Regions from separate parts of the Laedolimicola sp. genome, predicted to be linked through region 2. Evidence: a T-box and tRNA genes for the amino acid it is inferred to sense, from the RefSeq annotation. Region 2 holds a T-box; the other holds one or more tRNA genes.

Region 1 (3,414 bases), on a different contig from region 2:
AGTCCCTGATGGCGGCAAGTCACTTTGGTAGCCACCGCTACGATATAATCCGCCGGAACGGACGCGCCGCGGAACCGGAAGGTATAGGGATTCCGGTGCAGCATGGAGACAATGGCGCCGTCGTTTTCCGCCACAAGGATCCGGTTGTCCCGGGCCTTGATTTTGTAATAGAGCTCTGAAAACCCGTCCGCATCCTCCACAAAGACTTCCTCGTAGAGTTCCCGGGAACGTATCCGCTCGTCATCTTTCAGATATCTCACTTCCAGTTTTTGGGTTTTTAGTTCCTGCTTCTCCATAGCTTACACCTCGTCTGTATATCTGTTTTTCCAATCTGCCATGTCCGCCGCCCAAATCACCGGCATAGGCTGCTCTATTCTGCCTTCTGGCAGCCGCCACAGCCCGGGCAGCCGTTCGGAAGCTGCATCACATCTTCATAGGCGTAATTCGCCACCGGAATCAGAGCGCAGATGGCCTGAGAAGAAATGCCCTCGCCGGTGCCGGTAAAACCGAGGCCCTCTTCTGTAGTAGCCTTGATGTTAATCTGGCTTTCTTCAATCTGTAAAGCCTTCGCCACATTTGCCCGCATCTGAGGAATATGGGGCGCCATTTTCGGGCGCTGGGCGATGATGGTGGCGTCGATATTGCCCACCACGTAATTCTGCTCCTCCAGAAGCTTTCCCACATGCTCCAGAAGCCTGATACTGGAGATACCTTTATATGCCGGATCCGTGTCCGGGAAATGCTTTCCGATGTCGCCGAGGGCCGCTGCGCCCAGAAGAGCGTCCATAATCGCGTGAAGCAGCACATCTGCGTCGGAGTGTCCCAGAAGTCCTTTCTCATAGGGAATTTCCACGCCGCCCAGGATCAGCTTTCGGTCCTCCACCAGTCTGTGTACGTCATATCCCATTCCTACCCGCATTCTATACCTCTTTCTCCGGGAAATTCCGCCCGGTTTTCGTTCTTATTTTTTGGAAAATGCTGTCGCGCCTCCATGCCTGTCCAATAGTCTCCGGCAAAACAGCCTGTCTGCCGTTATTATATCTCAAATGTTTGCATAAGTATAGCCAATCCATGACAACTTGATACGATTTTTGCAATAACCGCTTTCCACTGTGCCCGCAGGCTCGCTACTGGTTTAAGCTCTCCCCTATGACCTTCCACTGCCCGATTAGATTGTCCAATGAACACGCCGCGTTGGCCGGACTGGTGGATGGCAGCCGCACCGCTGCCCGTCCCGTCTCCGGGAAAATGTATTTTTTATACAGCTTCTCCGCCGTACCGCCGTTTACATAGATCTGACGGATATCCGCTGTCTCCAATATGGGGCGGATATCATTGGGCACCACGTTCCGGATACTGCTGTCACTGGAGCCCTCGATCTCGCAGCTTGCGATCACATCCCACAGGGCAATGCCGCTCCTAAGCAGGAACTCCTTCTTCTCAAGAATTGTCCCCGGCGTCTCCTGCCCCGTCACGGCCGCCAGAACGCGCCAGAATCGATTCTGCGGGTGATTGTAGAAGAAATGCCCTTCCCGCGATTTCACCGACGGAAAGCTGCCCAGAATCAAAATTTTTGAATGTCCGTCGTAGAGCGGCGGTATCTCATGCTGCACCTGTTCCATGTCATCCTCCTGTAAACGAGATAAAATACGCTTCGCGAATTTGACTCGTTGCTCGCGTAAACAAAAGACCCAAGAACGATTTCGTTCTTGGGTCTGAATCTTAGTAGCGAGGAAGGGATTTGAACCCCCGACACTGCGGGTATGAACCGCATGCTCTAGCCAACTGAGCTACCTCGCCATAAATGGGACCTATAGGGCTCGAACCTATGACCCTCTGCTTGTAAGGCAGATGCTCTCCCAGCTGAGCTAAGATCCCATTTCGTTCTCGGTTTTGACTTGCCGTCCCAACCGACTTGGTTATTATAACCTTATAACCGAAGAAAAGTCAAGCACTTTTTTCAACTTTTTTTCATTTTCTTTTCAAAATCTCCAAAAGCCGCATAAATACTGGATTTTTTGACCTTATTTTTTTACGGGAAAGGTGTTTTTTTACACCTTCCCATTCTTGAACTGCCAGATCATCTCACTGGTCAGACTGATATTCAGGGGCTGGGGCGGCGCGTCCTCCCGCGTGAACCATTCGGCAGTGGCCAGCTCCTCGGTGTCCAGGGTGACGGTCTCGTCATCACCATCCAGATCCACGAAGAAGCCCATCAGGACTGTCTCGGAGAAGGACCAGGGCTGGCTCTTGTAGTAGCGGATATTTTTGACCTTCAGACCCACTTCCTCCATGACCTCCCGGCGGATGGTCTCCTCGATGCTCTCGCCGATCTCGGTAAATCCCGCAATCAGCGCGTAGTAGGTGATATTATCCCGGCCCGCATACTTGGACATCAGAATCTTATCTTTATGTAGAATACCCACGATGACTGCCGGAGAAATCTTCGGGTATTCCATCTGGCCGCAGTCCGGGCAGCGCATCATGCGCTCCTTTGCGTCATGCACCATGGGGCTGCCGCAGTGGCCGCAGTACTTGCGGACGTCGTACCAGTGCCAGAGCTGATAACCAGTGATGCCGGCGAAGGATAACCACTGAGGCTGTGCGTCCCGAAATCTCCGGTTACTTTCCAGCCGAAAGCCCTTGCGTTCCGGCAGGGCCAGTTCCTTTACCAGATAGAATCTCTTATCATCCACTGTGAACAGATAGATGATGTTCTCCGAAAGCTCCGTCTTCACCTCCGGAAAATCCCGGAATCTGGGAAATGCAATCTCCACCCCATCCCAGCGGGCCAGCGCGTTATGTCTCTCAAAATACATCAGATAGCTGTCTGCGTCCGGCTTCTCCGGGCAGTATTCATTGTGATAGATATGCGGCGCAATATCCTGTATCATATCGATTCTCCTTTATGAAAATTCCCCGCCGGAAGGCTTACGCCTCCGGGCGGGGGAATCTGCGTTCAAACAATTTTATGCTTCTCTGCCTTTGGTTTCAATCTCTTTTTTCACATCAGCAATGAAAGCGTCCAGCGCCTTTGCTCCCTGATCGCCTGCCTCGCGGCTTCTGACGGAAACAGTGCCCTCTTCCTCTTCCTTCTGGCCTACAACCAGCATATACGGAATCTTCGCGGTCTGTGCCTCACGGATCTTGTAGCCAATCTTCTCCGCGCGCTTATCAAGCTCAGTGCGGATACCGACCTCATCCAGAGACTTCTTTACCTGCTCTGCGTAATCCATATACTTGTCGGAAATCGGCAGCACACGTACCTGAACCGGAGCCAGCCAGGTGGGGAACGCGCCTGCAAAATGCTCGATCAGGATACCGATGAAACGCTCGATGGAACCGAATACTACACGGTGGATCATGATCGGGCGGTGCTTCTCGCCGTCTGCTCCCACGTACTCCAGCTCAAAA
Region 2 (3,414 bases):
TTTTAACAGCCTCGATAGCCGGCTTTGCCATCTCCTCCATCTTTACGAACCACTGCTGCTTGATCATGGGCTCTACAGTAGTGCCGCAGCGATCATGGGTTCCTACATTGTGAACATGGTCTGCCACCTTCACAAGAAGTCCCTGCTCCTTCAGTTCCTCTACCATGACCTTGCGGGCCTCGTAGCGATCCATGCCTGCGTACTTGCCGCCGTTCTCATTGATGGTTGCGTCGTCGTTCAGAATATTGATCTCCGGCAGGTTATGACGCTTTCCTACCTCAAAATCGTTGGGGTCGTGTGCCGGGGTAATCTTTACTACGCCGGTACCAAACTCCTTATCTACATAAGCGTCTGCGATAACTGGAATTTCACGGCCTACCAGAGGCAGGATCACGGTCTTACCTACAATATCCTGATACCGCTCGTCATCCGGGTTTACAGCCAGGGCGCTGTCGCCAAGCAGGGTTTCCGGTCTGGTGGTAGCGATCTCTACAAACTTGTCGCTGCCCTTGATCGGGTAATTGATGTGCCAGAAATGACCTGCCTGCTCCTCATGCTCTACCTCTGCGTCAGAGATAGAGGTCTTGCAGACCGGACACCAGTTAATAATACGGGAGCCCTTATAGATATAGCCCTTCTTATGCAGACGCAGGAATACCTCCTGTACAGCCTTGGAGCAGCCCTCGTCCATGGTGAAGCGCTCTCTGTCCCAGTCGCAGGAGGAGCCAATCTTCTTCAGCTGATCTACGATGGTGCGGCCATACTCTTCCCGCCACTCCCAGGTTCTCTTTAAGAAGCCCTCGCGGCCCAGCTCATTCTTATCGATACCTTCTGACTTCAGCTGGTTGATGACCTTAACCTCTGTGGAAATGGAAGCATGGTCGGTTCCCGGAATCCACAACGCATTGTAGCCCTGCATTCTCTTGTAACGGATCAGGATATCCTGCAGGGTATTGTCCAGTGCGTGTCCCATGTGCAGCTTTCCTGTGATATTGGGAGGCGGCATAACAATCGTGAACGGTTTTTTACTCCGATCCACTTCTGCATGGAAATACTTTTTCTCCAGCCACTCTCCGTAAATACGATCCTCCATCGCCTTTGGATCATAGGTCTTTGCCAACTCTTTCATTCTGTTCCTCCTTTGATTTCCTGCGAAAAAAAATAAACGCCCTCTCATGCTCGAAAGGGCGCTTGTGCGCGGTACCACCTTACTTTATGAAGCGACACTGCCGCTTCATATCTCTCACCCTTTAACGCTGGTCGGGCGTGAATGGTTAATAAGACCTCCGTTCACCATTCCGGCTCCAAAGCTACCTTCCGCAGGCGACCCTTCCACGACAGCCTCTCAGCCCATGAACTGTCCTCTCTTTTGACGTGCGTCCCGCGTACTCCTCTTTTTCTCCGCCTTTATGTTATTCTATCCAGTCTAACTGTAGGTAAATATAGCAGTCTTTCCGCGGATTGTCAAGGTTTCCGCACTATTCTTTGCGGATTGTGTACTCGTCGCAGACAGTCCAGTTGTCTACGGTATAGGCGCGCAGATGCAGCTCCGTATCTGTCACATCAAAGCGGATGGCCGTAGGCTCCTGCGCCTGACTCTGGAATACCAGATTTTCGTTGGGTGTCGCTGCCTGATACAGGCTTCCGCTGGACGTTCCGCAGACCACAAACATGGTTCCTTCCGGGTTGACCGCCACCCCGCCTGTGGAATAATCATAATTGTCGTATCTCTCACAGCGCCGGTTTGTGAAAGCAGAACGGGAATAGATGGAATCGTGACCGGTAATCACCAGGTCAATATCATTATCCTCGCAGATATAACCCAGGGAATACCGAAGCTGAGAATCCATGCGTTCCTGATATTTCGCCACACTGCTGTAGGCCGGATAATGCTGGATGATAACACGCCACCGGGTATCCGGGTGCTCGGCGATAACCTTGGGAACATATTCCTCGTGAATGTCCACCGGCTGGTTGGTCGTACTGTTCAGCACGATAAATAATACATTTCCCCGGATGAAATAATAATCTCCATCCTTATCATATTCACTCATACCGTACTCCTCGGAGCGGTTCGGCACATTGAAATGTTCGTAAAAATACGGTCCGCCGCCGTAGCCCAATTCCTCGGAAATCTGTTTGTTGGCCACGTCATGATTGCCGGTCACCGGTACCAGCGGAATCCTGTAGAGTCCCAGATGATCCAGAAAACCGCTGTATTCCTCAGGATTGCCAAACTGGGCTACCTGATCGCCCGTATGCACCAGGAACTGCGCTTCCGGCACATATCTGGTAAGCCGGGTCACCACCTTGTCCCAGTCCTCGATGCTGACCTCTTCCTCCTGATACTGATCCTGACCAATCTGCGCGTCGGAAGTCACCAGGAAAGTAAACCCTTCCTTTGTATCGCCTTCCGGCACGGTGTACCGATATTCCGGAGACCAGCCGCCCGCGTCATTTCCCACTTTATATGCATAAGTCATGCCCGGCTGAAGTCCGGTCACAGTCGCTTTGTTTACATAATATCCAGGCATAGTCCGGGACGAACTGCAATTAGCCGTCACCATCTGAAAATCACCATTCTGCACCGTGTACCAGCTGACCTGCCCGGCACTGCTGCTGGGCGACATCCAGTTCAGACGAATCTCCCCGTCCGTTCCGCCCACTTCCAGGCTCAGATATTTAATTGGTGTGGCAGATAACAATGGTTCACTCTCATAATCTGTCACAAAAGTACTTTTCTCCTGCTCCTGACGGGCAATCTCATCGGCTGCGGACGGATCTGCCGTCGTCTCCGCCTCTGTTGGCGTCTTCGTCACCTCTGTTACCGGTTCCTCCGGCGCATCGTCAGCTTCGCCAGGCGTCTCTATCTTAATTTCCGCATCTGCAGACTCGTCCGCTTTCTTCTGCTTCCATGTCCAGGCTGCCGCGATCACCAATACCAGCAAAATGCCCGCCGTAATCACTGTCCGGATTCCTCCGCTATTCTTTTTCATAAAATCTCTCCTCTTTCGCTGCTGCTTCCTGTCATTTCCCCCTCCACAGCGGATGGGATACTAAATCATACTCTAGCATTATATTCCAGTGAGTTCAAGAAGATACCGGGTTTTTTAAGAATCTTTTGAATTTCTTAAGAAAAAGGCAGGCCCTATCGGGGCTCTGCCTTTCCCGCGAAATGCGGATAGCTGTTCTTATCATCGTAATAGTACCAGGTTCTGCCGCAGGACTCTGCAGGGTGCTGAACGTCGCCTTCCGGAATCGGCGCTTCCGCATTGCAGATCTCTTTATCATGCATAAATAACACATGGTGTACCGGTTCGTCGAACTGGATGAACCACTCCTCCCAGGGATAATCCTTCTCCAGAAGCTCCACGGGAGGAACCGCGTGGATGACATATTCCTTAATCCCCTCTA

Evidence for each region. The T-box of region 2 lies ahead of ACTRC3_RS01185 (valine--tRNA ligase). A T-box ahead of a tRNA ligase gene usually reads a tRNA of that ligase, here a tRNA-Val.
Region 1: it has a tRNA-Val gene. The T-box ahead of ACTRC3_RS01185 (valine--tRNA ligase) is inferred to sense a tRNA for this amino acid. The anticodon was not compared.

Annotation. Positions count from the first base shown of each region.
Region 1 is NZ_JBOKYU010000017.1:23,946-27,359, reverse strand. It holds gene ACTRC3_RS05870 (GNAT family N-acetyltransferase) at 1-296, opposite strand, end outside; gene ispF (2-C-methyl-D-erythritol 2,4-cyclodiphosphate synthase) at 371-919, opposite strand; gene ACTRC3_RS05860 (DNA-deoxyinosine glycosylase) at 1,128-1,622, opposite strand; tRNA gene ACTRC3_RS05855 (tRNA-Met) at 1,727-1,800, opposite strand; tRNA gene ACTRC3_RS05850 (tRNA-Val) at 1,806-1,878, opposite strand; gene nudC (NAD(+) diphosphatase) at 2,052-2,894, opposite strand; gene thrS (threonine--tRNA ligase) at 2,970-3,414, opposite strand, start outside.
Region 2 is NZ_JBOKYU010000002.1:92,274-95,687, forward strand. It holds gene ACTRC3_RS01185 (valine--tRNA ligase) at 1-1,129, opposite strand, end outside; T-box leader at 1,181-1,411, opposite strand; gene ACTRC3_RS01190 (metallophosphoesterase) at 1,479-2,996, opposite strand; gene ACTRC3_RS01195 (hypothetical protein) at 3,149-3,414, opposite strand, start outside.